Regions from separate parts of the Sutcliffiella sp. FSL R7-0096 genome, predicted to be linked through region 3. Evidence: riboswitches for the same ligand, from Rfam matches in the RefSeq annotation. Region 3 holds a riboswitch; each other region holds the start of a gene.

Region 1 (8,857 bases), 1.7 Mb from region 3:
TCCCCTAACAATCAGCGCCTTCCTTAAGGTGAGAAATTCCTCTAGAATTAACGGCAATAGACGGATACCCGCCATAAAGCTATAAGCAAATTTCGGCGGTAGCTTCCATTGCTGCATCAAGGAATAAAATAAATATACCGGCTGGGTCGTCAAGGCGAAAATCAACCCACAAAAAGCAAATGCAAGTGACCGTAAACCTAAATGAACTCCCCGATAGAAACTCTCCTCCGATACATTTATTAGGCCGAATTGTAACCAGGTGGTATCTCCCTTTCCAAACAGAACCATGGAGACAGCCGATGTAAAAAATAAAAAGCCAAACGGAATCAATAAAAGAAGCTTCAGCTTATATGTTTGCCCCGTCATTAAAAGGTAAACTAACAATAGTATTCCGGTTAAGTTCAGCATCACATTGATATTATGAATGAACAGAACACCTATAAAGAGGAGGACCATCCCTGATAGTTTAAAGCTCGGATTAATATCATGCATCCATGATTTATTTTTATAAAGCTCCAACTGCATCCTTTTCTCCCCTGCCTCTTAATCTCTCATTACTCCTCATATCGATAAGTTGCCCATCTTTTACCGTCCAAATGGTATCCGAAAACTCAGATACGATGTGCTCATCATGAGTGACCATCAAAATAGCGACGCCTGCTTCCCTTAACCCTTCCAACCATTCCAGCATGGCAAACGTGTTTCTGCTGTCCTGGCCGAATGTCGGTTCATCCAACAAAAGGATACTCGGCTGGTGTATGACAGCTGCCGCTACGCTCAACCTGTTTTTTTGGCCAACGGATAGTTGGTATGGATGCTGATAACGAACGTGGTCCAACTGGAAACGTCTCAGCATTTCTTCTACTTTTTCCAAAACCAAAGCTTCATTCATCTTCTTCAGGCGCAGTGTATAGGCAACTTCCGCTTCCACAGATTTAGTAACAAATTGGAATTCGGGATTTTGGAAAACGAAGGTGATCAGGTCAGTGGGGATACGTTTGACCTTTTCCCCATTAATTTCTAGGGTGCCTTCTGTCTTTAACAGCTTCATTAACGATTCGAGCAATGTGCTTTTCCCTGCCCCATTTTCCCCTACCACGGAAATCCATTCCCCCTTACGAACTTCCGCTTCCTCTACATAAATCTTTTTCTCTTTGCCACGAAAGCCTGAAAGACCGTCCACTTTTAACACCGTTTCAGCTTCCACGTTAAGCATGGAGAAGTGCTCTCTAGTTTTCAAATAATTCTCCCAAGCACCTGGATACCATATGCCATATTCGTTTAAAAGCGAAAGCGAGGTGCGAAAAACATCTTGCGTCTTACCATCAACAATAATATTTCCAGCCTCATCCAACGCGATGATCCTTTCCACGAAGCCGAGTAGCTGCTCCACTTTATGCTCCACGATGATAACTGTTTTATCATCTGCCACTTTCTTAATGGTGTCCCAAACTTCCCTGGTACCTTCTGGATCTAATAACGCGGTCGGTTCATCCAAAAAGAGCACGTCTGGATCCATCGAGAGGACGGAAGCAATGGCAAGCCGTTGCTTCATCCCTCCTGAGAGTTGCTGGATTTTCATGTGGGAATTTGGTAATTCCAACCCCACCATATCAAGGGCTCCTGTAATTCTCTTCTCCATTTCCTCTCTTGGAACAGCGAGGTTTTCCAGTACAAATGCAAGCTCTTCATCCACATAAGGCATACAAAACTGTGCATCCGGGTCTTGGAAGACATATCCCCATGAATTGGGCAAAAGTTGCTCTTTTACAATCATCGGCACTTCCATGACATTCGGAATAAGTCCTGCCAAAACTTGAATGAGCGTAGATTTCCCACTACCTGAGGGGCCAAGGATCAATACCTTCTCTCCTCTCCCGATCTGGATGGACAAGTCTTCAAATATCCTTTCTCCACCCGGATATTTCAGTCGTAACTGGTTTAATTGTATGATTGGTTCCATCTTTGCCTCCCTATTGCCTTAAGGAATCATAATCATCCTTGCTGACCGGTCTCAGTAGACTTGTGACTCCCGTTGCCTCTAGTGCTTTTACCAAAACATAAGCAAGTACTCCCGCTAAAAGGACCGCTCCGATCAAACGGAAAGATATTAGCAAGGTTACATTCCACCAGACATAATCAAACAGGTATCCCCTAAATAGGTCCAATAGAAGCGAGCCGACACCTGCTGCGATACCTGCAAGAGATGCGACAAGCACATCAAACCGCTTATAGCGGAAAGCCATGAATACCATCTCAGCAAAAAGTCCTTGTATCACACCATATATCAAAACCATCAACCCATATTCCGACCCGACCAGAAATTCACCTGAGGCGGCTGCCACTTCCGCTAGGAATGCTACACCAGCTTTTCTGATCAGTAGATAAGCAACCGTGGCGGCAATGAACCACATGCCATATGTCAGCTCTTGAAGCTGCAGTCCGAATGGCGCCAGCACGTTATACACCGGAGCCCAAAACTTATAAACAATCCCGAATACCAATGCAATAATGACCGTCACCAATATATCTGTAAGCTTTAATCCTTTGTTCATTTGAATCCCCCCTATGCCTTCACTACAGTTTCTGAGACCGGCCACTTCTCCAAGGTGTAGGCCATTTCCCAAAAGGAATATTCATACTGGCTGCTGATGATGAAATACTCAAGCATTCTGGCTTTCTCTTCCTCGGTTGCCTTGTCTGCCAATTCATCCAATCTATTGATTTGCTCTTCCACAAGCTCCTTGAACCATTCCCCACCATAAGCTGCAATCCACTCCTGATAGATTGGTTCAGCTGGAGTGCAGTCTTTTAATCTCTCACCAATTTCATAATATAACCAGTAGCAAGGAAGCAGGGCTGCAATCACTTCTCCCAACCCACCGGTCAATACGGCACGATACATATGGGAAGTATAAGCGTGTGCGGTCGGAGCTGCCTGGAATGCCGCCTTTTCTGCCTCTGTCACCCCAAGACGTTTTGAAAAATTTTCGTGCAAGGATAATTCTGCTTCATATGTACCTTGTGCATGTGCAGCTAGTCTTGCTGTCGTTTGCAAATCAAACGCTTTTGCCCCTGCATATGCTTGGACTTTTGCAAAGTGGCTCAAATAATAGGCGTCCTGCAAAACATAGTACTTGAACGATTCCAATGATAAATTTCCATCTGCTATTCCTTTTACAAACGGGTGATGAAAGCTCGCCTCCCAAATGTGATCCGCTTTTTCTCTTACAAACTGTGAAAATTTCATTCTTCATTCCTCCTAAAATTGTTAGTATAATGCAAAAAACCACCTTCCTCGCTGGCGCAAAGAAGGTGGTGAATTCACTAGTACAACTGAACATTAAAAGTATAGTGTTTTCGACCCCACTTCCCTACGCTGGTGTTAACCAGATCAGGTTCTAAGAGTCTTGAAGTCACACTTCAATCTCAGCCTTATAAAGGCACCCCTAGTGGTAGATTCGTATCGAGTTGTCGGAAAGCAATTTCTGATACCTATGTTAATCAGCTTTTTCTATTTTGTCAAAGAATAATTTTACACAGAAGCTGAATTTCCCAATCCTTCAGGCGTCTCTTCTTCTTCCGTAGTATGTTTGGGCAAGGTGAACATATAAAATAATCCAACAAACACCAGGCATCCGCCTACCAAAAGGTGCAGCCCTTCCACGGTTAGCATCTTTTGAAAGGTCAGGGCAATCACTCCAAGGGTGATAGATTGGGACAACATCATCAAGGGAGTGATCCAGCCTTGAACCCTTCCCATCATTTTTGGATCTACAATCCTAGGCAGCCATCCACCGATTCCAATATTGACGAATGGTAGTCCCAGACCAATCAATGCAGTAAATGCAAGGTAATAATACGTACTAGGGCTATACCCGCTTGCTATGACGAATGCACCAGAGATGCTAAGACCGATAATAATCATCTGATACAATTTCAACTTTTTCGCCAACATCGAGGCAACAATGCTTCCAATCAAAATTGAGATGCCAAACACTACTCCCATCACCATCATGAGCTGCTCATAGTCTATTGGGGCAAGTTTATATTTAAGTATATAGGCTGGCATGACGGAGAGCCCTCCGTTCACAATTCCAAAAACAAAGAAACCAATGATCAGGTAGACTAACAAAGGATTTTTCAAAATATAAAGCATGCCATCTTTAAAGTCATTTGCCACAAATCTAACATTAAGTTGATTCCATTCGTGCCTGCCATTTGGTAGGACAACAGTTTCTTCTAACTTACATGCACGTATCAGTATCGCACTGACCATATAAGTGATAAAACATACAAATATTGCACCCTGAAGGCCTACCGTCCAGTAGATGAAAATTCCAAGGGCATTTCCGAACAACATGAACAAGCTGCTTGTCATCTGATTCAGTCCTGCTGCCACTGTATATTCATCCTTCGTCAGAATTCCTTGGATGATGGCAGCTTGGGCAGGGTGGAAGAATTTCGATACGGCACTTCTTAAGAACAACAAAGCGAATACGAGCGGCATCCAATCAATATAAATCGCCCCCATAAGCGCCAGCGATAAAATGGCACAAATCACATCACTGTAAACAGCAATTTTCTGACGATCCATTCTGTCAGCTAATACTCCTACCAGAAAGAATACTGCAAGTGTCGGCAAGGAATACATCAGTTCCGTTAACGCGGCATAAAAAGGCTGATCTGTATATCTGTCCAACAAATACAGCATCAACGCTGCGATACCAACGATACTCCCCATTGTCGACGTAAAAGATGACCAGAACAACAAACTGTAATTTGGTTTCTTGAATATGGCGATCATATTTCCCATCATTTTTCCTCCACTAATCATTATCTAAAATAAGTTTATCTTCTTTAAGAAGTGCCGTTAACCGACTGTCGGTTCTTTTTCTCTCGGTCTGGAGGTGGAGGACAAACAGCAGGATAATGGCATAAGCCAAGTTGCCTTTTCCATATAAATATAGTTGTGCAAAGGAAGATTAGAGGAGGTTTTAGATGGACTCATTTGACAAGCAGCGGAACATGGATGAGCTAAGCCAATATCAAGAGTGGTTTGAATCGAATAGACAAAAGGACCCCTACCCCTTATATCCTAATTATGGAAAAATAACGAAATACCAAGAAATACCCATCAACTTTCCAGAACAACGCCAATTACAGCAGCCAGGATTGGAAAAATACATGGTTCCAAAGCCCATTATTGAAAATCCTAACTATAAGGGCAGTGGCAAGTTAAAGGGAAAGGTCGCACTCATTACTGCCGGGGATAGCGGGATAGGTGCAGCGACAGCGATTTCTTATGCAAAAGAAGGTGCAGATCTAGCCATCTCCTATCTTGATGAACATGAAGATGCGAACCGAACAAAAGCTAGAATTGAAGAGCTCGGGCAACGTTGTATGCTTATGCCTGGGGATTTAAGAGAGAAGAAACAATGTGTGGCAATTGTAGAGCAAACCATCCAAGCTTTCGGAAGGTTGGATATCCTGGTGAATCATGTGGGAATACAATTTCAACAACTAAGTTTGCTTGATATTACCGATGAACAGTTCGATGACACATTCAAGGTGAATATTTATTCCCACTTCTATACAACCAGAGCAGCTTTGCCCTACTTGAAACCCGGCAGTTCCATCATAAATACCGCCTCCGTAGTCGCTTATGCAGGGGAAAAACAATTGATTGATTATACTGCTACCAAGGCAGCTAACATCGGGTTTACACGTGCCCTTGCCAATAGTATCGTTGACCAAGGTATCCGCGTAAATGCCGTCGCCCCGGGAAGAACCTGGACACCACTCATTCCTGCAAGTTTTTCATCGGATCAAGTAGCAGTGTTTGGAGCATTTAACCCCATGAATCGGGCGGCTCAACCATTTGAATTAGCCCCCACTTATGTTTATCTCGCATCAGATGACTCCCGATTCGTTACAGGCCAAGTACTGCATGTAAATGGAGGAGAGTTTACGGCTTCTTGATTGTGGAAAGGAGATGTTTCTCCATTCACACATTCAAAAAATATTGCGAAGGAGTGGATTATTTTGCGTTACGAATTTAACCCTGAAGTCGAACTATTGTTAATCAATCAATCGGATGCAAAAGTCCAAATGGTTTACCAACCAAATAAATGGCCGATGCCCAAAATTGGACCGCGCCCTCCGTACTACACAGAACCAATATATGAAGCGGAATATCCTGTTATCTAGCTCAAGGGACCATAATGAAAGCCCCCTAAATAATTTAAGGGGGCTTTACTAAAAGTTAAGCTAATAACTTTTCTAATACAGTGTTCTCATTTTCATTTAATAGGTTCTTCTGGATGATGGCATCCACCTTTTTATTCATATACCCTTCAAGCAATTCTGCTTCTCCTTTGTCTCCAACTAAAATTATTTTTTCCCACTGCTTATCCGCTGCCTTTTTATCAAGCATGCTGCCAAGGCTCTTTACCCATCTCTTCTGATTTGCATGGATGCGATCTTCGTAATGATCCACTTGGCTCGCAGTTTTAATGGCTCCACTTCCCATACTGGAACTGTGATGAGAGGGACCCTGATGCATTCTCCAGTCATCGATTTCCAAATCATATTCCATCGACTCACTTTCTTCTATCAGGGCAAACATCGATGTAAGAATTTTAATTTCATTCTGTTGCATAAGAATAAAACCAGTTAAAGGGTATGCCTGATACATTTTTTGTAGCTCATCGAGTACAGGATATTCCTCCCAATAAAAATCGGTCGGTACAGAAACCTGTAATTCAAACGTCTCCCATAGCCCGCTATCAGCAGATGCAAAGATGATTAGGCCTCTCGGCATTTTCCTATCCATGCTTTCCACATACTTTTCAACATTTTCACGAATGGAACGCAATCTTTTTAACTCTTCCATACTGCTAGCTTCTATATATTCCTCTAATCGATTGAACCCATTCTTCAATGCTATTTTCCATTCGCCACCTTGCTGGTCGGGGTGGCTGCGATCGGTGTGTAAATATAAGCTTAATACTTTGTCTGGTTTAGTAAATCTCATGTTCGAAAGTTTTTTCATTGTCTTATGATAGGTCAAAGAATCCTCTCCTTTAAACTTGTGGTTTAATAGTCTTTATCACGAAAGTGGATGATCTAAACATATAAGGCTCTTTTCTTAAAGATTGGTTTTATACACTAGTAAAAAGTCGGCAATTGAACTTTTTATCGTTTATTCACTCTATAATAAGCAGGGGAGCTTGACTGTACAGCCAGGAAAAGAGCATGATAGCAAAGAATATAACGGTTGTTTTAAACATAGGAAAAAGCAACAAAGTTTACGATAACAGTCACAGAAAAAACACCTTCCCCATTTATCGAGGAAGGTGTTTACTGTTAGTCATCGTCATCTCGGTCTTTCTTCTTGCCACGCTCTTTCTTTTTTTCTTCTCTTTTCTTCTCTTCTTTTTTCTTTTTTTCTTCTCTTTTCTTTTCATCTTTCTTCTTTTGCTCTTTCTTTCTTTGCTGTTCTTGCTCCTGCTTTTTCTCTTCCTTCTTCGCAGAGTCTTTCTTTTTCTGCAGGCTTGCTGGGAGGTTGAAGGATTCTACCGGTTCCCCTTCAAGCGCTTCACTAACAACCTGCTGAAACACCTTGGCTGATGGACTACCGGCACCAGAAATGATTGGGAGTACATTTTCTGAAGACTCTTTATCGAATCCTATCCAGAATGCTCCGACAATCTGCGGGGTGTAACCAACAAACCATTGGTTGGATGTAGCACCATGGTTATTGTCACTTGTTTGGGTGGAACCAGTTTTTCCGGCTACTTCACGCCCTTCTATGATGGCGTTCTTTCCACTGCCTTCTTCCACTACTTCTTTGAGCATAAAATTCATTTTTTCTACCGTGCCTTCTGAAAAGACCCGTTCTTTTTCTTCTTCAAATGAGGCTACTTCTTGACCTGTAACCGTCTCAATTTTAACAATTGCATGGGATTCAATGATCTCCCCATTATTGGCATAGACCGAATAAGCTTCTGCCATATGTTTAGGGGATACTCCGTAAAATCCACCTAAGGCTATGTTTCCTAATGTTCTATCTTCTTTCTCATCAACCGGGAGATATAGCTTCTTTGCTGCATCCATCCCTTTTTGGATCCCCATCTCATAAAGCAGGGATACGGCAGGAATATTATAGGAATTCAACACTGCGTCATACATCGAAACTTCTCCACGAAAATCCAATGTGTGATTTTGAGGGGTATAATCGCCGAATTCAGTCGGTGAGTCATTCAACATGTCATAAACATCATATCCCTCTTCAAGAGCAGGGGCATACACCAATAATGGTTTGGCAGTAGAACCCGGAGGTTTTTTCAATTTGGAGGCACGGTTGAAATCGCGGAACTCATAGTCCCTACCCCCAATCATTCCGAGAATCCCTCCTGATTTCGGATCAAGTAGAATGCCACTGCTTTGTGCCACCTCTCCGGTTGGCGCAGTCGGAAAATTCTCTGGGTCTGCATATACTTTTTCAAGGGCTTCTTGGACTTTCGGCTCCAATGTGGTGTACACTCGGTACCCGCCCGCAAGTAGCTCACTTTCACTGATGCCGTACATTCTTTCGGCTTCATCGATTATGTAATCCGTAAAGCTAGGATATTTAGCTTTATACGGATCTACGTGCCTTGATTCAAGCTTCATCTCTTCCTGCTTTGCCTCTTCCACTTCTTCGGCTGTGACAAAACCTTGGTTATGCATCAAAGAAAGTACCAGGTTCCTGCGTTGAATCGAGCGTTCTTCATTATTTAATGGAGACAAGGCAGACGGGGCTTTAATCAGCCCGGCCAAAGTAGCAGCCTCCGCCAATGTCAGGTCCTTGGGT
Region 2 (11,723 bases), 900 kb from region 3:
AAATGTGATGAAAATGCTTTAGTGATTATAGTAGTACTCATATTCAGAAATGGATATGGGTACTACTTTTTTTTATTTTCCATCTCTATTTTCTGTTAATATAGTAGCAATGAAACTCCGGGAGGATTTACATATGTTAAAAAAAATGAGATTAAGGCCTCTCATTATATTACTGGTATGTCTTGTGGTCGTGTTATCTCTATTAATAACGGATGTATTAATAAGCCAGCACGTAACGAAAACGATTAAGGAAGACCAAGAAGAAAAAGCTAAGATAATAGCGAGGATTGTGGCTAAGGATGATATAGTTAGACAGGGATTGATAGTTGATGAAAAAGCTTCAGACATTCAGTCCTATACTGCAGATGTCTTGGAGACGGCAGATGTTTTATTTATTGTCGTTATGGATATGGACGGAATCAGAAAGTCGCATCCAAATGAAGAAAATATAGGCCTTCCTTTTGAAGGAGGAGATGAAAAGGCAGTACTTGAAGGAGAAGAGAGTACATCCATAGCCAAAGGAACAATGGTAACCTCTTTGCGTACCTTCACGCCTGTTTATGACGATCAAGGGATTCAAATTGGAGCCGTTGCGGTAGGGATATCCCTTGATAGGGTAGAAGACACTGTATTTGCGAGCCATTTAAAGCTACTTATCGGTTCATTGTTTGGCTTGATTGCAGGCTTAATTGGTGCGATTTTGATTGCTGCCTATATTAAAAAGACGTTGTATGGCTTAGAGCCTTTTGCCATTGCTAAAATCCTGCAGGAGAGGGACACGATGCTGCAGTCCGTGCGGGAAGGAATTATTGCTGTCGATAAAGAAGCTAGGATAGTGCTTGTAAATAAATCTGCACTTGCTATTTTCAAAAGGGCAGGACTAGAGGGCGATCCCGTGGGAATGAAGGTAAGTGAGTATATGCCTAGTTCCCGTCTGGACAGAGTACTGGCCTCTGGAACGCCAGAATTGGACGAAGAACTTGAAATCAACGGGATGTCCTGTCTCGTCAATAGGGTTCCGCTTCAAGTGGATGGCCAAGTGGTTGGTGCCATCTCAACCTTTCGTGATAAAACGGAGGTGGACTTATTGGCTGAACAGCTGACAGGTGTTAAATCGTATGCGGAAGCTTTAAGGGCTCAATCTCATGAATTTATGAATAAATTGCAAGTCATTTTGGGAATGGTCAGGTTGAAGAATTATGATCAACTCTCAGGTTTTATAAACGAAACGGTTCAAAATCGCCATAAAGAAATAGGGGTTGTCACGACAAATATAGAGAATCCGGTACTATCAGGCTTCATTCTTGGGAAATTGAGTTATGCTAGGGAGTCAGGAGTACAACTGTCGATCAACACGGAAACGGTCATTCCCGAATCTGTTCCATCCAATACCATTCATGAACTAATCACTATACTTGGAAACTTGATTGATAATGGCATGGAAGCAGTGAAAAATAGGGAGATTAAAGAGGTCAATGTCACACTATCAAACATTGGACACATGCTTACTATTGTGGTAGAGGATTCAGGTATCGGGATCAAGGACATGGTTCTTAAAAATATATTCTCAAAAGGGTATTCTACGAAAGGTCCAAACCGTGGATACGGGTTATTCCTCGTGAAAAAAAGTGTGGATAAACTTGGTGGAACGCTTGTAGTGGATACTTTTCAAAACAAAGGAACCATTTTTCAAATAGATATACCATATGGAGGTGAACAACCATGATTAAAGTCTTGATTCTAGATGATGATCCTATGGTAGCGGAATTCAATAAACGGTATCTTGAAGAATTGGACGGCTTTGCTTTGGTGGATATTGTGCATACACCTGATGCCGCTCAAAATGTTCTGCAGAAAAAAGAGGTGGACCTTCTTCTACTCGATAATTTTATGCCTGGAAAAACAGGACTTGAACTAATGAGGAATTTAAGAGCTGCCCAAGCCCGATTGGACGTCATTTTTATTACAGCTGCTTCTGATGCCCAAACCATTCAGTCAGCTTTAAGCTATGGGGCTTTCGATTATCTTATCAAACCTTTTGAATTTGATAGATTTAAGCAGGCACTTCTAAGATATAAGGATAAATGGACTCTGTTATCCAATCAGCATGTCTTTAATCAAATAGAACTGGATCAACGGATACTTCATCAGAAGCATCAAGCAATAGAAGCTGAAAGTCTTCCTAAAGGTTTGACAAAAGCGACCTTGAAAGTGGTAATGGACGCAATACAACTGAAAAAATCCGATTCCTTTTCCACAGAGGATATAGCAGAAATCACTCAAATATCCAGAGTATCCATCAGAAAGTATTTGAAATTCTTGAAAAGTATCGGCGTATTGGGGGAAAGGATGACGTATGGAACCATTGGTAGACCCATTTATCAGTACGTCTATAAAGAAATGAACGTGGATGTACTTTCGAAATACTATTAAAAAAGTGACCAGTCTTGGTCACTTTTTTTAGTTACAAAACTCGTATATTACTTTATTAATCTATGAAAAGTACATCTTTCCCAGTAGGATGATAAAAAAGTGAAAGCGATTTCTTTAAAGGAGAGATGGATATGAAAGGAACGAACTTAAAAGAGAAAGCTCTGAATCTTCATCGTGAAAATGCGGGAAAAATTGCGGTCGTCAGCAAGATTGATATACAAACGGAAGATGATCTAAGTCTAGCTTATACACCTGGTGTAGGAGATGTCTGCAAAGAGATTGCCAAAGACTCAAGTAAGGTAAATTCATTAACATCACGAGGCAATATGGTAGCCGTTGTGACAGACGGTACTGCAGTGCTTGGTCTTGGGGATATCGGCCCTAAAGCAGCGATGCCTGTCATGGAGGGAAAGAGTATCCTTTTCAAGCAGTTTGCAGATATCGATGCATTTCCAATTTGTCTTGATACCACAGATGTGGATGAAATTGTATCAATAGTCAAAGCGCTTCAGCCAACCTTTGCAGGGATAAATTTAGAGGATATTGCAGCACCAAGATGTTTCGAAATAGAAGAGCGGTTAAAAAAAGACTTGGAAATCCCGGTGTTCCATGATGATCAGCATGGGACGGCAATTGTTGTATTGGGTGCATTGATCAATGCATTAAAGCTGGTAAAGAAACCGAAGGAGACGACTAAAATCGTCATCAATGGAGCTGGGGCTGCCGGAATTTCCATTGCAAAGCTTCTCCTGACAGCGGGCTTTGCTGATATTACCCTAGTCAGCCTCGAAGGTATTGTGTGTGAAGGGTTGGATTGGATGAATGCCAGTCAAGCAGAGATAGCTAAACGAACAAATCTGCACCAGATTAATGGAACACTTAATGAAGCTATCTCCCGTGCAGATGTATTTATTGGTGTTTCGGGCCCGGCAGCTTTGAAGCAGAGTCATATCATGAAAATGGCTAAGGATCCGATTGTCTTTGCACTTGCAAATCCTATCCCGGAGATCTATCCGGAAGAGGCTTTGGCCGTAGGGGCAGCAGTGGTGGGAACAGGGCGCTCCGATTATCCTAACCAGATTAATAATCTACTGGCTTTCCCAGGAATCTTCAGAGGAGCTCTTGATTCTGGAGCTACCGATATCACAGAAGAAATGAAGATTGCTGCTGCCTATGCCATCGCAAAAATGGTAAGTGAAAAAGAATTACGCGCAGACAATATCATTCCAAGCGCACTGGATAAACAGGTGGCGGTGGAAGTATCCAAAGCTGTCGCAAATATCGCAAAAAAGAAATCTATCCGATCAAGTTCTGTATCTTAATTGATGCAGGGCTTGATGCTCAATAATATTCAGAAAAGGGAGTTGTCCTAAATGGAGCAAGCAGTAAAAAAAGACACAGAAACTACTCTACCTTCCAAAAGTAATACCAAAATTTACTCCATTCCAACTAAACAAGGTGTGAGCATTTTTAATATACCAGTGCTATGGTTTGGGGTGTTCCTTGTTTTAACAGCGCTTGCTGTGTATACGGATAATTTGCCCACTGGTATGATAGGCGCCCTCCTTGTTATGGTAGTGTTCGGAGAGGCATTGGGCTGGATTGGCGATCGTTTGCCAATAATTAAGACATTCCTCGGCGGAGGTGCCATTGTGGCTATTTTTGGTTCCGCTTACATGGTCTATAGTGGGATATTACCAGAAAATGTTTCAACCTCCATCACTGATTTTATGACAACTGGAGGATTTCTAGACTTTTACATTGCGGCCTTAATAACAGGAAGTATTTTAGGGATGAACTCCCAAATGCTTGTAAAAGTAGGCGTCCGATTCTTCTTACCAATTATGGGTGCGGTGCTCGGTGCGATGGCTATCGCTGCTATTGTCGGTATGCTCGTCGGATTCACACTTCAGGAAGCTGTGTTGGTCATTACCCTGCCAATACTTGGTGGTGGAATGGGTGCCGGTGCAGTACCTATGAGTCAAATCTATTCGGAGCTTTTAGGAAACAGTCCTAGCTATTATATATCTATTTTAGTGCCGGCATTGGCCCTTGGAAATGTATTTGCGATTGTACTTGCAAGCGCCTTGAATGTATTGGGGAACAAGATGCCAAGCCTTTCCGGAAACGGTGTACTAATGAAAGGTTTTACGTATGAAAAAACAGTACAAAAATACGAAATAGGAAAAATGGGTGCCGGGATGGCAGCGGCGTTAACTTTCTTTACGATCGGTTTCTTATTGGATGGATTGATGCCCTTGCATCCATATGCCATTATGATCATTTTGATTGCCATTGTAAAAATAGCCAACCTTCTGCCATCATCAGTCGTGGAAGGAGCGAGCCAGTGGTATCAGTTCGTTGCGAAAAACTGGACGTTGGCATTACTGTTTGGAATCGGTGTCGCATATACCGACCTTGAAGCAGTGTTGAATGCACTTAGCGTACAGTACATCCTTATTGTTGCTGGTGTGGTAGTAGGAGCTGTAATCGGTGCGGGTATTTTAGGGAAAATGGTAGGTTTCTATCCAATCGAATCAGCCATCACTGCCGGCCTATGCATGGCAAATATGGGGGGGACAGGGGATGTTGCAGTATTATCTGCTGCAAAGAGAATGGAATTGATGCCATTTGCCCAGATTTCTTCAAGATTAGGTGGAGCATTAATTCTACTGGGAGCAGGATTGATCATTCCTTTGTTTTTATAAAGAACCATGCAGAGATATGACGTAACAAGGAGGGCAATAACTGCCCATTAACAATAACAACACCTACTATAATAATTACACCACCGAAAACACTGGTGACATTTATTTTTTCATGTAATAAGGTTAAAGCTGCAAGTAAAGTAGTAATAGGTTCTAAATATAAAAACATTGAAACCTTTGATGCTACCATTACTTCATGCGCTTTCCCCCAATACCAATAAGCAATACCAGAAACAAATATTCCAAGAAACAATAGGTGGGCCCATTCCCCGGCGTTAAGCAGGGGGAGGGATACCCACCCTTTGTTTTTTATGAAAAAAGGTGTAGTTAGAACGAAACCTATGAAACTCATATAAAAAGTTATGACTAGCGCGGGATAGGGGATACGGAGCCCTCTTAAAAGAATGGAATAGATAGCCCAGTTCAAGGTACTTAGAATCATCAAAATAAAACCAATGTTCAAGGTAAGAGTGAAAGGCTGGCCGCTTCTTGCGGAAGTAATCATAAATACACCAACTACAGCTAGAATCATTCCAATCGCTCTAGAAAGGGTCATTTTTTCGTGCAAGAATAGCATCGATAGAAAGACGGTGAAAATGGGGGAAAAGGAAATAAGCCATCCTGCAGCAGAGGCATCTATCGTCAACAAGGCACTCGCTTGCAATACTTGATGAACAAAGACGCCCAATATTCCCAACACTAGTAGATGGGGAATATATTTTATAGAAATGGAAAATCGTTCACGTTTTAGAACTAATAGAATCATTAAAAACAAAGCTCCTATGCCGAACCTCATTACCAATAAGGTGAAAGGATCAAGCTTATCCAAAACAGCCTTTGTGGACACAAATGAAATCCCCCAAAAACTGATAGCCATGGTGGCATACAGGGAGGCAGTAAAGGTTTTCCTCATGGAGGTCATCATCGCACTATCTTCCTTTCCAATGATTATCTTTACCATCGTATGCTTGTCCGGATTTAAGATATTCTATTGAATCGTAAATAGTCTAAAGGAATTACTTCATTAGTGGGTCAAAAGAGGATCAAAAAAAGGCACCACTACAATGTAGTGGTGCCTTTAGTATGGAGCGGATGGGATTCGAACCCACGACCCCTTCGCTGCCAGCGAAGTATTCTCCCACTGAACTACCGCCCCGATGAGACTGAATTTATTTTACCAAAAAATCAGCCTTTTGCAAACATTATTTGAAAAGATTTTATTAGTCCAAGTTTTCTACTTCCGCTTGGATGACACCGGTCAATGATTTCAATTCATAATAGACATCTGTTGTGTATACAATCTTCTTGGTTGTGATGATGCAGTTTAATACAATATCGTCCTTTTCTTCTTTTACTTTGACTCGCTTTATAGACAAGTTTTTATGATGAATCTCTTTCATGACCATGGTCAGGTCAACATCTTTTTCAAGATAGATCTTCACTTTAATCTCTTTTTCCTTCAATTTCTTCGGTCCGATTTTTTCAAAAAGGGAAGGGATGACCTTCACACCCAAGATGATAAAGATAACGCCGAAAGCACCTTCAATAAAAAAACCTGCACCTATTGTAATCCCCAAAGCGGCAGAGGCCAATACCAATGCTGCTGTAGTCAGGCCGGAAATGGCTTCATTGCTTCTACGAAGTATCACGCCTGCTCCCAAAAATCCAATACCACTAATTACATAGGAAGGAATACGACCTGGGTCCATAGGTCTCGAATACTCTTTTGAATAGAGAAAGGCGGATTCATAGGAGACGATGGTTAAGAGGCAAGCCATCACGGATACAATTACACAAGTCTTTAATCCAAGTGGCTTTCCTTTTAATTCACGCTCTAGGCCAATGATAATACCTGCAAAGGTTGCAAAGATAAGCTTTACTACAAAATCGTACTCGTCGATAAATTCGAAAAATAATTTCATATGGCACCTCCTGTATAAAATGCTGTATGATTCTTGTATATTGTTTCTTTCCATAGTTGCATTGACAACTTTGAAAGCAACCTATTTAATAACAAATGGTTAGAGAATTATAACAATATTCTGTACAATTAGAAAGTATAAACTTAAATGGAAATGGTTTGGGTGAAAGTGTATGAATAAATGGTTTAATCCTTATGTGGCTCTCGCGGTGGGAGTAATAACTGTTTCCGCCTCAGCCATATTTGTCAAACTGGCGGAAGCACCAGCCGGAGTGGTGGCCTTCTATCGGTTACTATTTTCTGTGTTATTTTTACTTCCCGTTTTTCTATATAAATATGTAGGGGAATTAAAGCGAATTAGAGGAAGGGACTGGCTTTTTTCTGTTCTTGCCGGAGTATTTTTGGCATTTCATTTTATTTTATGGTTTGAATCCTTGAACTATACCAGTGTGGCTAGTTCAACTGTACTTGTCACGCTACAGCCACTGTTCGCCTTTATAGGGACATACCTGTTTTTCCAGGAAAGGCTCAGTAAAAAAGCGATTACCAGTGGAATCATCGCAATTCTCGGAAGTGTTGTGATCAGCTGGGGAGATTTTAGAATAAGTGGAATGGCTCTTTTCGGAGATATCCTTGCGCTAGTGGCATGTGCGCTGGTTACAGCTTATCTTCTATTTGGGCAGGATGTCAGAAAAAGATTATCGTTGGTTACCTATACATTCATTGTCTATGGGTTCAGCACTGTTACATTGTTTCTCTATGTGCTGTTTACAGGTGATTCATTCACAGGCTATTCTGCATCAGATTGGGGATGGTTCATCCTGCTTGCCATCTTCCCCACACTGTTGGGACATTCTTTATTCAACTGGGCAGTCCGGTATATCAGTACCAATGTTATATCCATGAGTATTCTCTTTGAGCCAATTGGTGCTGCTATTCTTGCATACTATGTTTTAAATGAATCGGTAACATGGACTCAATTCTTGGGAGGATTCCTAGTAATGTTAAGTGTAGGTTATTTTCTAAGAGAGAATAGGAAGACAAATCACAACAAAGTGTTAACATCGGAGAGAAAAGAGGAGGAGAGGAAATGGATGTAAGATTGGCGATTCCAGGCGATGAATGTGCAATTGCCGAGGTTCATGTTGAAAGTTGGAAAACAACCTATCAGGGTATTGTTGATGAAAACTATTTACAGTCCTTATCCAAGAGCAGCCGGGAAGAGATGTGGAAAGGGGTTATTGAGCGGGGGTTCAACGAGAGTTGTTTATTTGTTGCATTAATTGATGGGAAAGTTGTAGGCTTTGCCAGCGGGGGACCTGAGCGTACGAAGAAATACGGCATAGACACTGAGTTGTATGCCATCTATTTGCTTAAAGAGAACCAGGGAAGAGGAATAGGAAAAAAACTGATTCAAGAAGTAGCAAGCTTCTTAATGGAAAAAGACCATTTCTCCATGCTTGTATGGGTTCTAACAGAAAACCCTTGTAAACATTTCTATCTTTCCTTCTGTCCCGAAGAACTAGATACTGAACAGATTAAAATTGGTGAAAACAGTTATGAGGAAACGGCATACGTTTGGAAAGACTTGCGGAAGCTTATAAGAGAAGGGTAAAAAGCCGACATTGTCGGCTTTTAGTGTAATTAGCTTTAATTATGTAAAGTTTAACTTAACCGAGTGGCCATAATAGCAAAAAAAAGCGCAAGTGAAAAACTCATAATCACGTTCTCTCCACGTACTTTCTCTTCTGATTCGCTTATTCGCACCGCCTCAAAGTAAGCAAATAAAAACAATACGATTGAAGTTAGCAAAGCTATCAAAAACGCTGTGTATTTTAAGAGATACATATCTTTTCCCCCTGCTCCATCAGTTATTCCATTATATGAAGGAAGCAAACGGAACATTCTAGTAATTTTTATATCATCTCTTTTAAAAGCTCAGGCTCCATCAATCCAACAATTAATATGTATTTGTAGAAAAGCAAATAGAAAAAGCTGATCTAATTGATCAGCTTAGGCAATGGACTTATTGAATCTAAAAATACGGGGAACTGTCTTGATTAACAATACTGTGACTACGGTGGTAACAACAAAGCTCGGTAACATATATGAACCATTGTAAATTAAAGAATAAAGCCACACTGGCTGTCCTTCCGGAGCAAAGTGACCAAAGAAGATCATGCCTGCCACGAAGTGAGCGGAGAACCGGAGTAGACATGCAAGGAATATCGCAATTGTTACGAATAAAGTTAACTTCTTTAAGTTGTCTTCCTTAGAGGAATTCACAACTTGTTTTGCCACAACACCAGCAAATCCTAGTACGACAAAAGCTACAATATAATCTAAGAAAATCTGTACAGGATCCACTCCATAAAAGTTACCTGTTACTATTTGTAATAACCCAAGGACAAAGCCTGAAAGGATACCACCTTTTAATCCCCATCGAAACGCCATGATAAATATTGGTACCATTGAAATTGCTATAGAGCCACCTTGTGGCCATATTTGGGATAATGCTCCAGATAATAAATCTAGCATATAAGCCAAGGCACTAAAAATGGCAACCTCGACAAGAAACAACGTATTATTTTTCTTCATAATACTCCTCCTTAGAATAACGGTTCTGACATTAAGTTGTTGGTAAGCAGTCTAAATGGGCTGTAACATCATGCTCATTTATCCGCTATTTCATCAATTTACAGAACCATGAAAATAAAAAAAGCAATAAAGGAGGGCTCCTTTATTGCTTAGATAACGTTAAGAAATAAAATGTGCCACATCCCTACGATAGTATTAACTAACAGGTTCAAAGGGTCAGAACATAATAGTTCACTCTCAGCCATAGTGGCCCCCCTCGTGGAATTATTTAATTATTACTTATCATCATACATAACCTACTAGAAAACGACAAGCTTTTTCCATTTGTCGAATTATCTCATTTGTAGAGTAAAGTTATTAGATGATATGTTTCTTCTATAAAGTATTATTAGATGACAACACTAACATGAAATTTTTTTCAGAAAAAGTATTGCAATATAGTTGTGAGGGTGGTATATTTAATCTCGTCGCTTCGAGCAGGCGATATTAATATAGCAACAAAGCACTTGAAAAATAATCAAAAAACAGCTTGACTTTAAACGAACAAGTTGTTATGATTAGGAAGTCGCTTTTGAGCGAAATTTGTAAGAAAATGATCTTTGAAAACTAAACAAAACAACAGCGTCATAACGTTAATCCTACGGGATTAACAAAATGATTTAAGTAACACAAGCTAGCAAATTTTGAGCAAAAGCTCAGACTCTTTATTGGAGAGTTTGATCCTGGCTCAGGACGAACGCTGGCGGCGTGCCTAATACATGCAAGTCGAGCGGACCTTTTAAAAGCTTGCTTTTGAAAGGTCAGCGGCGGACGGGTGAGTAACACGTGGGCAACCTGCCTGTAAGACTGGGATAACTTCGGGAAACCGGAGCTAATACCGGATAATATAAGGAACCTCCTGGTTCTTTATTGAAAGATGGTTTCGGCTATCACTTACAGATGGGCCCGCGGCGCATTAGCTAGTTGGTGAGGTAACGGCTCACCAAGGCGACGATGCGTAGCCGACCTGAGAGGGTGATCGGCCACACTGGGACTGAGACACGGCCCAGACTCCTACGGGAGGCAGCAGTAGGGAATCTTCCACAATGGACGAAAGTCTGATGGAGCAACGCCGCGTGAGCGATGAAGGCCTTCGGGTCGTAAAGCTCTGTTGTTAGGGAAGAACAAGTGCGAGAGTAACTGCTCGCACCTTGACGGTACCTAACCAGAAAGCCACGGCTAACTACGTGCCAGCAGCCGCGGTAATACGTAGGTGGCAAGCGTTGTCCGGAATTATTGGGCGTAAAGCGCGCGCAGGTGGTCCTTTAAGTCTGATGTGAAAGCCCACGGCTCAACCGTGGAGGGTCATTGGAAACTGGGGGACTTGAGTGCAGAAGAGGAAAGTGGAATTCCAAGTGTAGCGGTGAAATGCGTAGAGATTTGGAGGAACACCAGTGGCGAAGGCGACTTTCTGGTCTGTAACTGACACTGAGGCGCGAAAGCGTGGGGAGCAAACAGGATTAGATACCCTGGTAGTCCACGCCGTAAACGATGAGTGCTAAGTGTTAGAGGGTTTCCGCCCTTTAGTGCTGCAGCTAACGCATTAAGCACTCCGCCTGGGGAGTACGGTCGCAAGACTGAAACTCAAAGGAATTGACGGGGGCCCGCACAAGCGGTGGAGCATGTGGTTTAATTCGAAGCAACGCGAAGAACCTTACCAGGTCTTGACATCCTCTGACACTCCTAGAGATAGGACGTTCCCCTTCGGGGGACAGAGTGACAGGTGGTGCATGGTTGTCGTCAGCTCGTGTCGTGAGATGTTGGGTTAAGTCCCGCAACGAGCGCAACCCTTGATCTTAGTTGCCAGCATTCAGTTGGGCACTCTAAGGTGACTGCCGGTGACAAACCGGAGGAAGGTGGGGATGACGTCAAATCATCATGCCCCTTATGACCTGGGCTACACACGTGCTACAATGGACGGTACAAAGGGCAGCAAAACCGCGAGGTCGAGCCAATCCCATAAAACCGTTCTCAGTTCGGATTGCAGGCTGCAACTCGCCTGCATGAAGCCGGAATCGCTAGTA
Region 3 (11,723 bases):
GCGAAAAATGAAGATGATATTGAGGGATTTTTAATTTACGATATTAACTTCTTTGACTGCTCTTTTATATCACTAATTATTGTGTCACCCTCCAAGAGAAGAAAAGGAAATGCTAGCTTACTGATGGATTATATGATGAGTACATCTCCTACTACGAAGGTGTTTTCTTCTACTAATCGTTCTAATATTAGTATGCAGAAAGTATTTCATGCAAACGGATTTATTGAGAGTGGTATAGTTGAAAATTTAGATGAAGGAGATCCTGAAATCATATACTTTAAATCAAAATAGTTGTTATTCAAGAATAGGGCGCTATCCTGAAAAAAAAGGATCAGTGCTCATTTTTCATCTTATGGCCAATTAATTGAATAAGATGCTTCATAAAACCCCGCTTTTTATACAGCCACAGGTTTCTTTAGAAGCAGCGTTGTATATCAATGATGTATAGATTTTGCATAAACGGAATAAACGGATACGAATATTTTACAGAGCCAGAGATGCCTTAATTATATTCTTCGCTCTTATTTAATGGTATAATATGGGTGAATTTATCAGTGAAAGGGGAGGAAGAGGTGAACAAACTTGTGTTCAAGCAATTTGAAATGACAAGAGAGTACTTCATCAAGATCGTAGGGTCTGTTTCCAAGAATCAAACTGATGTGCAGCCAGATGGTTTCAACAACACCATTCATTGGCATACAGGTCACGTTTTGACAGTTACTGAACTAGCAATGTTTGGTTTTCCTCATGCAACAACATATCTTCCTGCAAACTATATGGAATTGTTCGGGAACGGTACTAAACCAGCTGATTGGACGGGGAATGTACCTACTATGGATGAGCTTATGGTACAGTTAAAAGATCAATTGGCTCGTCTTCAGCAAATTCCAGCAGAACAGCTAAACAACATCTTGGAAACGCCATTCCTAGGATGTAAAACCTTTGGAGAGCTGGCGGGTATAACACTGATGCATGAAGCAGCCCATATGGGACAGATTCAGGCAATGAAGCGAATAATTGAACATGTCGGTGTAAAAAACTGAAATAGATAAGTAGTATAACATATGATTATAAGCTTCTTATTATCGGGCGCGATCCTGGAAACAAGGATTAGCGCTCATTTTTCATTTTAGGGCCATTATATTGAATAACTTATTGTGGAGATTATGAAAAATTGAGATGATTATTATTAAGTTAAAGGGCAGTTTAGCGTGGCCACCGACCAACTAAGTGGTTGATTACACTAAATTCTTGGAAGGAAAGTTTTATCCTTTCGCGAATACATTATACATGCCGAAATTACGAATTCGCAAAAAAAATCGCGGTAGAGCATTGGAAGAGCATTTTAATTTTCTATAACTCCATAAAGAGGTGATTACGCATGAATCAAAGACCGTCAGAAGAAGAATATGCCGGGGACTTCGGAGAGTATATCCGGTTGGTGCCGGATGGCAACATAATCGACATTCTGCTCGCCCAGGAAAAGCAAATGACCGAGCTGCTGGCATCGTTGACCGAAAACCATGGCGCGTATCGGTATGCGGAAGGCAAATGGAGGCTAAAAGAAGTCGTGGGCCACATCGCAGACGGAGAACGCGTCATGGCCTACCGCCTGCTTCGGTTCGCAAGAGGGGACCAGACGCCTCTGTCCGGTTTCGACCAGGAATTGTTCATGCCTCCTTTCGAAAACTGGACAACCGCGCAATTGGCCGAAGACTACCGGGCCGTACGGCAATCGACCATCACACTGCTGCGCGGGATAACGGCGGAGGCGTGGTCCCGCAAAGGCACAGCCAATAACGCAAGCATTACGGCACGTGCCCTTGCGTACGGCATCGCAGGACACGAGATTCATCACATGGGGGTCATCCGAAATCTGTATTTGAGTTAGTTGTCCGGAAAATCGGGACGGAAGCTGCGCGGAAAACGCGGCTTCCGTTCTTTCTTTATGACAGCCTTCCCGCCCTGTTCATAGACTGATATGAAGAGAGGACAAGACGGGTTGGAAAGATTGGTTTCCAGACTGAATTTTGTCTAAAAATGAAAGCAAATAAAAATCTCAAACAAGAAAAAATCAAGGTCTCTTCGTTAAGCTAACGATGAACGAGAGCTCAATACATCATACGAATGACAAACAAGGATTGGTGGTTATTCCGAAAGGCGCTAAAATGGAATAACTAGTAAAGTAAAAGACCGCAAAATATTAAAATTTTATACAAAACTTAAATATAGCGGTCTTATTAATATGCAAAATTATATTGCCATATCATACATAAATTAAAAGCCAACTACATTTTATTTACTAATAATATAAAACATTTACTTTATTACACTTGATACATTTTACATGATGTTGATTTCCTTTAAAATGATGATTACAATTTTGCTGGATCTCTTTTAAACTTTTCTCCAAAAAAGCAAGGCGAGTTTTGAGTTGATTAATTTCTTCTTCAATTTTTTCGACCTTCACCCTTATAACCCCCTAAGAAAGTTACTGATATATGTTACTACCAGATTGCTTAAACTGTTCAGCTTTTTCCTTCATACCTATTTCAATAGCTTCCTTCGTATCAAGTTCTTTTTCTTTTGCAAAATTACGAATATCTTGAGAGATTCTCATACTGCAAAATTTAGGTCCACACATAGAACAGAAATGTGCTGTTTTTGCACCTTCAGCAGGTAAAGTTTCATCATGATATTCGATGGCACGTTCAGGATCTAAAGATAAATTAAACTGATCCCTCCAACGGAATTCAAAACGAGCTTTTGATAAGGCATCATCTCTTTTATGTGCTCCAGGATGTCCTTTTGCCAAATCAGCTGCATGTGCGGCAATTTTATAAGTGACAACCCCTACACGAACATCGTCTCTATTAGGTAAACCTAAATGTTCTTTTGGTGTTACATAACAAAGCATCGCTGTCCCATACCAACCAATCATTGCAGCTCCAATAGCAGATGTAATGTGATCATAACCAGGAGCAATATCAGTCGTAAGAGGTCCAAGTGTGTAGAATGGCGCTTCCTGACACACTTCCAGTTGTTTATCCATATTTTCTTTAATTAGGTGCATCGGTACGTGCCCTGGCCCTTCAATCATCACCTGTACTTCATGCTCCCATGCGATTTTTGTTAGCTCTCCAAGAGTCTCTAATTCTGAAAACTGTGCTTCATCATTCGCATCTGCAATAGACCCAGGACGTAAACCATCCCCTAAAGAGAATGCAACATCATAGGATTTCATGATTTCACAGATTTCTTCAAAGTGAGTGTATAAAAAGTTTTCTTTGTGGTGGTGTAGACACCATTGTGCCATGATAGACCCACCGCGAGATACAATACCTGTTAAACGTTTAGCTGTTAACGGGACATATCGCAAAAGAACACCAGCATGAATGGTGAAGTAATCAACACCTTGCTCTGCTTGTTCAATTAAGGTATCACGGTAAACCTCCCAGTTAAGATCTTCAGCAACACCATTTACTTTTTCAAGTGCTTGATAAATTGGAACAGTGCCTACAGGAACCGATGAGTTACGAATAATCCATTCCCTTGTTGTGTGGATATTTTTACCGGTTGATAAATCCATAATATTATCAGCACCCCAGCGTGTTGCCCAGGTCATTTTTTCAACCTCTTCTTCGATAGAAGATGAAACAGCAGAATTGCCAATATTAGCATTTATTTTCACATGAAAGTTACGGCCAATTATCATGGGCTCTGATTCTGGATGGTTGATATTAGAAGGAATAATCGCTCGACCTTTTGCAATTTCTTCACGTACGAATTCAGGTTTCATATTTTCTCTAATTGCGATAAATTCCATTTCAGGCGTGATAATTCCTTTTCTAGCATAATGAAATTGTGTAACATTTTTCCCTTTTTTGGCCCGTAACGGTTTCCGCTTTAAACCAGGAAACACGTTATGATTAGTGCGAGGGTCGTTTTCATCTTTATAACCATTATCCTCAGGCTTGATTTCACGACCATCATATTCCTCAACATCGCCACGTTCTTGAATCCATGAACTACGAAGGGCAGGAAGACCTTTAGTAATATCGACAGAAAAATCAGGGTCTGTATAAGGTCCGCTAGTGTCATACACACGTACAGGAGGATTTTCCTCTTCTCCAAATGTAACGGTTGTCGGGCTTAACTCGATTTCACGCATTGGAACTTTAATGTCAGATCTAGAGCCTGTTACATATACTTTTTTGCTACCTGAAAAATTAGACATGATGGAAATACTTTGTTCGTTTAATGAAGATGTTGACTTTGACATAATAAATCTCTCCTTTTTTGAATTCAAGGACTAGATATAGAACACAACAAGAGGAAAGCTTATAAAAGCTAATGAAGTACATAAAAAAGCCGGTGTCCAATAAATGGTTGGACCCGGCTAATATGTATACAGAAGTAGTAGTAATATTAATGACGCTTCTAACTTCCCCACGCTGGTATGAACCAGATCAGGTCCCAAGAGTCAAGAAACTTCAACGTGTTTCTCTCTCAGCCCAACTTTTTGGACTCCCCTAGTTATTATTATTCGATTTGATATTAGTATACAGGTGACTTCGTAAAAATAAAAGGAATATTTAAAAAATGGGTCGGAAGGATGAGAGTGGGAGAAGTTGCCCTTTAGAGTAGTTTCAATATTGATGCAGTTAAACATTTTACTCCGATAGGGAAGATATTTTTAAAGAGAAATCTGGTAAAAGTATCGTAATCGGAGGGTTTAATAGAGTGCCCTTTTGAATTTCAGGTGATATTTACTAAAAACGATTTTCAGTAATCGGTCGCATACGGAGTAGTCGAGGGTTATCATAGCAGTCCTCTTTCTCTGTAAATAGCTCAATTTAAGAGTATACAGAGACACATCTTTTATTCCGTTTATAAGGGCGCAATTGTGAAGTAAAGGAAGCCCAAATTCTCGTTTATAACACTGAGAAATTAGGCTTTTAATAGGGATATCTATAACATTGTAAATCCATTTTCCTGAAGCTCCCCAAAATTATTTATCTATCCTTTTAACTTTTTAAATTAAAAAGGTTTATTAAAATTAGTGAAAAACAGTACAAAAAAAAGCAGCCGTCATACTTATCGAATTATTCTTTATTGCGAACTAAGCTCTACAACTGAATTTATTATTTGAGGCCAGTCTTCACTATGAATCTCATGCCCTGATCCATCAAGAGTTAATAATTCAGCATGAGGGATGGCTTTCGCAAGAGCAAGCCCGTGCTCATATGGCAGAGCTGGATCTTCTGTACCATGAATAATAAGCACAGGTACGCTGATCTCACCCATTCTATCGAAATACACGTCTCCGCCTTGCAACATGGCATGATTAAATCTGCTCGGTAGCTGTTTGGCGCGATTCGCCTCTCTTTCTGCGAGTTTATATATTCTTTCCTGTTCATAAGGTTTGGAACCGACTATTCCATCCATCCGCAAGATAGGAAATGGCCGCCTCCCGATTTGCCCAATCTATGGAAGCACTCTTCGCATGGTGATCCAGTATGCTCTGATCCATTGGAGGCAGCTTTTCCATTTCAGTCCCGAACACACTTGATGCCATTAGTGTAAGCGTAAATACGCGGTCCGGATATCTCAAAGCAAGAATCTGTCCGATCAGACCGCCTAGGGACATACCAACGATATGTGCCTGCTCTATGGAATAAGCGTCTAGGACACCTGCTGCATCGTCAGCCATGTCCGTTATTGTATAGTTGGAGGTACCCGGCTCATAAATGGTCGATCGTCCCACATCCCGATGATCGTACCGAATAACAAATCTCCCCTGATCAGCGAGACGGAGACAGAAGTCTCTATCCCACCAGTCTAATGAAGACATTGCTCCCATGATCAAAAGCACAGCAGGGTCATTAGAGTTTCCAAAACTTTCTGTACATATATCCACTTTATTTATTTTCAGTATCTGTTCTCTCATGTTTTTACCCCCGAATTATTTATTATCTAATCGCCGGTACTATGGCGCAGATCAATAACCTCTTTCTGGAGCATGATTGGCCTGCCCCTTTAATTATCGCAGTCGAACCCACTTGATAATCATGACGAGGCCTCCTTTTAAATGTTGTTATATAGAAAGGGAATCATTCCTATATTAATCACTATAACATGGGGTCATTTCCTTTTCTACCAGAATTTTCTTGCGCTTTTTCTCATATACTTCTATACAACTATTCCTTTTAATTCTAGGTAGGTGAAATATATGTTTAATCGCGAGTACATATAAAACTAAGATATATTGGAAATGGTTTCTAATTAGTTAATTGATAAGGCTCTTTTCTCAAAGATTGTTGCTATTTACTTGTAAAAAGTCGGCAATTGGACTTTTTACTGCTATCAGACTCTATAAAGTGCAAGTAGTTTCTTCAGTACAGCCGGGAAAAGAGCACGACAGTAGGGAAGATAACAGACGGTTTAAAAATTCGTAAAAGCAACAAAGTTTACGAAAAGAGCCATTGATAAAGACGCCATTTAAATTATTCTATTAAGGGCGCAATTCTGCAGTGCCCTTTGAATAAGGGAAGTACTTTTTCCTGTTAAGGGTCACATTACGAAACAAGGAATAAATTGTAATGGGAGGTTAATTTAGGAATAACGCGATGTAAAAATATTAAGATCCTTTTGGAAGGTTAACCTAATTAATTTTAAAGGGTTACTATATCTTGAAGTATGACATTTTAATTATTATTATGAAAATGCTTTAGGGAGGGTGAAATGGAACCGAAAATAAATATCAATAATTCAACACATTTTACCTGGCTGTCACGTTGGCCGCAGTGGACTGGGTATGCAGCTGCTCTATGGTCCCTACTATACGGGTTACTCGGGCTGTACTGGATATTAGGTGGCAACGGATTTCCTTTCGGTAAAAACGATTCACGAGCAGAAATTATGGGATCATTTTTATCAAATCTTAATGTTGATGTCGGGGGACCAGTCATTGCCATAGCTGGATTGGTAGGTACAGTGGTAGCTATAGCGATGATAAAGACATGGGGAAGTCGTTTTCCTCGTGCAATATTTCTCTCCTTTGCTTGGATAATGAGTGTGACGCTTATATTTATAGTTCCAGATTCACGAATTGTGCAGAACTTTGCTTATTTGTTTTTGCTTCACTTTGATCTTCTGGATTGGAGAGTTATTAATCAAGTTTTTTGTATGGTTGGTGGGTTCATATGGGGTGCTTTTGCCATAGCATATTTTCGTCTTACACAGAATGCTTGTGGCAATTGTGGCCGGAATGACGCTACAGAAGGATCATCAGTAAAAGCAAAAGCAAAGTGGGGAAAGTGGTTTACCTATTTAGCCGTTATTATGGCATTGCCATACGGTATTGTTCGATGGGCGTGGGCTTTAGGAATTCCTTTGGGGACAAACGACTTATCAATGGTTGGGAATGAAGACAATGTTATAGTTGAAGCCATACTGGGAGGATTATGTATTGGCGGTGGAATTCTAACTCTTGGACTTATTCAGAGATGGGGAGTGATTTTTCCACGGTGGTGTTTTTTTCTAGCAGGTAAACAAATTCCAATTTGGTTTGTTATGGTTCCTGCAATGTTGATGTCGGCCATGATCACGATTACGGGGCTAAAGCTCAGTCCACAAATCATACTTATGATGGTTAATGGCTCAATTACCAATGAAAATTGGGGACAATTTGTTCCTTTTTTGTTCTGGTTGCCATGGGGAATATCTCTAGGGATAGCAATTTTAGCTTATTATTTAAAAAGGCGGGGACGATGCAAGCATTGTGGAAAACTTTAACTCATTATTTTAATGGTCATTTAACAAAAATAAAATCAAATGTGGCGAATTAAGATTACTTATAGAATGTATAAATGAGAGTTTTTATTTTCCTTCACTTTACTATTCGGTAATATTTCACTATAGGGCGCGATCCTTAAACAAGGATCAGCGCTATTTTTCATTTTAGGGGCATATTCTTAAATAACACTTGGTTAGCTTAATTGCACAATCATGAAAAAAGAAATGTACTTAAAGTCCCCGGTTTAGAAAAAGAAGGTATTACGTTATTCAATAGAAAGAGCTTCCTATCCCTTATGGTCATTATATTCAGTAGAGTTAGGACAAAAATCACCGTCAATTTATTTACGTGAATTATCGTCAATAACACTTTTAATTATATGAAAAGACTGTGTACATTACTCTTTTAAATAAACGGACATATCGTCAATTAACTTATCCATTTGTTTGGCATGCGTTTGGTACATTTCTTTTGCTTTCGTATTTTCTGTTTGCAGGGAAAAATTCATTAAATTACTCTGAAGTTGCTTAATATTAGCCGTTACTAATAGTTTTTGCTTAATTTTAGGCATATCTGCTTTATCGTTATAAAAGTCAACATAAACATTTCCCATGGAATCAATTTGCGCCAAAAATACATCTGAAAAACCCTTTGCACCCTGCTTCATGATTTCCCCCAACAGCCATTCATTCGTATAACCGTATCTACTCAAACTTTTTTCCATAACACTTCCATCAATGATTACAATACGTGGCTGGTGCTCTTGTTCTACTATCAACCCGACATCTTTTGGGGTTAAGGGTTGATTGTTTGTTTTTTTCATGACACTTATTTGTCCACTTACCTCCATGATAGCTGTTTCAATTTCAGATAGTTTAAATGCACCTTTTTGCCGTAGGTGTATCATCAGTTCATCGACTGTTAAATCTTCCTTTTTTAAATTTTCTTCAAATACCTTTCCATTCTGTATCAAAACGGTCGGCTTTCCTTCTGTAAGTTTACGAAAGCGAAATGATTTTAATTCAATCTTAGAGACAATCATCGGTAGGGTTGCCCAAATAATCATCCCAAAAATAAAATTTGACATTCTTACTTCCGTACCGAAAGTTAACTCAGCCGCTATTCCCCCGATAGCAATACCAACGATATATTCATAATACGTCATGTCTACAATATGTTTCTTTCCCATAATTCGGGCTAAAATAAACAATAAAAAAAATCCGGCAAGCCCTCGGATAAATACAAGACCTAATTCATTCATCTAGTTCACTCCTAATTCCAATAAAATATTATACTTTTCCATTATTGGGAAAGCTAATACTAAACATACTGAAAATGGAAAAATATTTAAGGAGTGTTTATTGTGGTAGTACTAAGTAGATCTTTCGGAATCATTATTATTCTAATTTTAATGACAACAGGATGTAGTAATGTAACGATAACTGAAAAAGATGAATTGCTTTTCTACAAAATTGATGAGTTACATGACTACATTGATGACGAACAATGGGAGAAAGCATTAAAAAACTTAAGTGAATTTCAGAAAAGTTATAAAAGTCGAAAGTGGAAGTTGCAACTTTTAGGTGTGTTAGAAGATTATAAAGAAATTGAATTGGAAATGGAACAATTGAAAGAAAATATAAAAGAAAAAGAAGAATTAGAGTGTAAAATCGGGTTACTCCACATTAAGCACCGGATGTATATCATATATAATCTGTGAAGTACCAAACTCTACCTCTCGATATTATATTCTATTGAGTAAAAGGCCCTTCAATTTATTAATAATGTAATATAAATCGGAAATATTGAGACAATAGAGGTAATTTTTTTAATTAGGAGGGGATTATATGTTCATGATTATACGAATAATCCTGTGGATATTTGCTGCATGGCGATGGGGGGATTGGCGGAATTGGAAGAAGTACCAATCTACCATCTTGTTTTTCATCTTACTTGATTTATTATATAATTTTCTAACATATAATTACACGTTGTGGCAATACGAGCCTACCTCTCTTATACCTAATCATACTTTGAACAATATGATCGTGATGTTTATATTTTATCCTTGCATTGTACTTATCTATCTAGGTCGATATCCATCTGGTAAGGTCAAGCAAGGTGCCTGGATTATTTTTTGGGCAGCATTTTTATCTCTCATTGAATTTATCAACAACAAAGCGGGCCTCATAACCTTTCATAATGGTTGGAATATAAAGTGGTCTATATTTTTTTATCTGTATTCATTGCCCATATTAAGACTTCATCATAAAAGACCATTACTGACCTATGTATTGGCAGTATTGATAACTATAGGGTTGTTATGGATATTCAAAGTTCCCATAAGTAAAATGAAATAAGTGCCGGTTCTTATCTGTATGTCTTGATATTGATTGAAGCAACTTAACCTATTTCCGTTTTCTAAAATTTTCACAAAGATCCCCTTTATCCATTTAGGTGAAGGGGATCTTTCCTTTCTTATTGAGGTTGAGTGAAAAGGTCAAAATCTGACTATAAAGGTAATGGCGGGCTAGGACCAATTATTCCCAATCAAATAAAGGTCGCAAGTTCTGCCAGGTGAAACACTATTCTCCTATGTTGCACACTGCTGATACTTGACACAAGTATGCCTAAGTAATATCATTAAAAAAGACCGATTGTTCTTTTTTTGGAGGAAGTGGTATTTTGAATAAAGGAAAAAAAACTAGAACACACATCATAGAAAAGTCATCTGTATTGTTTAACATAACTGGTTATAAAATGACCTCAATTTCAGATATTATGAATGCGACTGGCCTTAAAAAAGGTGGGATATATAATCATTTTGAAAACAAAGATACATTGGCAAAAGAATCTTTTTCGCATTCAAAAAACTTATTAAAAGAAAAATACTATGAAGCAGTTGCATCAAAAGACACAGCCTATGAACAGCTTGACGCTTTTATATCCATCTTTTGTTCATTGTACGAAAATAATATAGTAGTAGGAGGGTGTCCACTAATGAATGCTGCCATAGAAGCAGATGATTCGAAAGTGGATTTTGAGGATTCCATAAAAGATGGCTTCTCCGGAATATTAAATCTAATTCAGAGAATTATTGAATATGGACAAAAACAGAAAGACATAGACAATGACTTAGATGATCAACAATTAGCTATCTATATTCTCTGTTCTTTGGAAGGATCCTTAGCATTAAGTCGATTGTTTCAAGATAAGTCTTATTTAGAATCTGTTATTAAACAGATTAAGTCCACACTATTCCGATAGACATCCATTTTTACAATTATTTTCGAAAAAAAGAGACCGGATCAGTCTTTTTTTTATCTGAACTTAGTGCTGTTTAAGACGTTCCAAGATACCGGTGAGGAGAGGGAGAGTAATACAAAGTTTTCTTTGAGGTTACCCAGGAAAATTCTTTTTCCTTTTGCATTTTGCTCTCATTATTCTTAACATTTTCATTACGCTTATCGCCAGCTATGTTTTGAAATATTCTAAATTCATTCACATCATTGTTCACATATAAACCTATCCTATGAAAAAAATGTCTAGATAAAGAGATGTTTGAAAACATCTATAATTGAACGTTCGATAAATTAAATTCTATTTAGGATGAATGAAAAATCCAATTATGTGTATCAAAGTTTAAGATTCATACTTTATTACTCCCATACATTGGGGAGAATACAGTTAAATAATTCTAAAGGGAGATGGCTTATGACTCAAAGAGTTGCCTATTATGAAGTTGCTGCTGATGCTATGAAAATTATGATGGATATGGAGAAATATACAAAAAATACAAAGATTGAACGCAAACTTCGGGAGCTTATAAAGATCCGTGCTTCTCAAATTAATGGGTGTGCATTCTGCATTAACATGCATACATCCGATGCTAGGAAAATGGGAGAAACTGAACAGCGAATTTATT

The links. A riboswitch is a leader RNA that binds a small molecule or an ion and turns the genes downstream of it on or off. The one in region 3 is predicted to bind thiamine pyrophosphate.
Region 1: linked by a shared signal. The riboswitch ahead of tenA (thiaminase II) and the one ahead of thiC (phosphomethylpyrimidine synthase ThiC) in region 3 are both predicted to bind thiamine pyrophosphate.
Region 2: linked by a shared signal. The riboswitch ahead of thiT (energy-coupled thiamine transporter ThiT) and the one ahead of thiC (phosphomethylpyrimidine synthase ThiC) in region 3 are both predicted to bind thiamine pyrophosphate.

The regions. Positions count from the first base shown of each region.
Region 1 is NZ_CP152003.1:1,311,189-1,320,045, reverse strand. It holds gene MKY77_RS06765 (energy-coupling factor transporter transmembrane component T) at 1-525, opposite strand, end outside; gene MKY77_RS06760 (ATP-binding cassette domain-containing protein) at 506-1,963, opposite strand; gene MKY77_RS06755 (ECF transporter S component) at 1,974-2,555, opposite strand; gene tenA (thiaminase II) at 2,567-3,250, opposite strand; TPP riboswitch at 3,355-3,461, opposite strand; gene MKY77_RS06745 (MFS transporter) at 3,536-4,816, opposite strand; gene MKY77_RS06740 (SDR family oxidoreductase) at 5,002-5,982, shown strand; gene MKY77_RS06735 (hypothetical protein) at 6,046-6,210, shown strand; gene MKY77_RS06730 (VLRF1 family aeRF1-type release factor) at 6,266-7,054, opposite strand; gene MKY77_RS06725 (PBP1A family penicillin-binding protein) at 7,369-8,857, opposite strand, start outside.
Region 2 is NZ_CP152003.1:3,941,861-3,953,583, reverse strand. It holds gene mdh (malate dehydrogenase) at 1-22, shown strand, start outside; gene dcuS (DcuS/MalK family sensor histidine kinase) at 134-1,726, shown strand; gene MKY77_RS20325 (response regulator) at 1,723-2,433, shown strand; gene MKY77_RS20320 (NADP-dependent malic enzyme) at 2,565-3,755, shown strand; gene MKY77_RS20315 (2-hydroxycarboxylate transporter family protein) at 3,807-5,141, shown strand; gene MKY77_RS20310 (DMT family transporter) at 5,122-6,102, opposite strand; tRNA gene MKY77_RS20305 (tRNA-Ala) at 6,226-6,297, opposite strand; gene MKY77_RS20300 (MgtC/SapB family protein) at 6,362-7,063, opposite strand; gene MKY77_RS20295 (DMT family transporter) at 7,236-8,162, shown strand; gene MKY77_RS20290 (GNAT family N-acetyltransferase) at 8,153-8,677, shown strand; gene MKY77_RS20285 (hypothetical protein) at 8,728-8,910, opposite strand; gene thiT (energy-coupled thiamine transporter ThiT) at 9,076-9,660, opposite strand; TPP riboswitch at 9,825-9,927, opposite strand; rRNA gene MKY77_RS20275 (16S ribosomal RNA) at 10,365-11,723, shown strand, end outside.
Region 3 is NZ_CP152003.1:3,042,459-3,054,181, reverse strand. It holds gene MKY77_RS15665 (GNAT family N-acetyltransferase) at 1-291, shown strand, start outside; gene MKY77_RS15660 (DinB family protein) at 573-1,043, shown strand; gene MKY77_RS15655 (DinB family protein) at 1,382-1,891, shown strand; gene MKY77_RS15650 (serine protease) at 2,303-2,470, opposite strand; gene thiC (phosphomethylpyrimidine synthase ThiC) at 2,492-4,282, opposite strand; TPP riboswitch at 4,430-4,544, opposite strand; partial or broken gene MKY77_RS15640 (alpha/beta hydrolase) at 5,113-5,950, opposite strand; gene MKY77_RS15635 (hypothetical protein) at 6,745-7,797, shown strand; gene MKY77_RS15630 (DUF421 domain-containing protein) at 8,196-9,059, opposite strand; gene MKY77_RS15625 (DUF4363 family protein) at 9,162-9,518, shown strand; gene MKY77_RS15620 (CBO0543 family protein) at 9,646-10,158, shown strand; gene MKY77_RS15615 (TetR/AcrR family transcriptional regulator) at 10,484-11,065, shown strand; gene MKY77_RS15610 (carboxymuconolactone decarboxylase family protein) at 11,513-11,723, shown strand, end outside.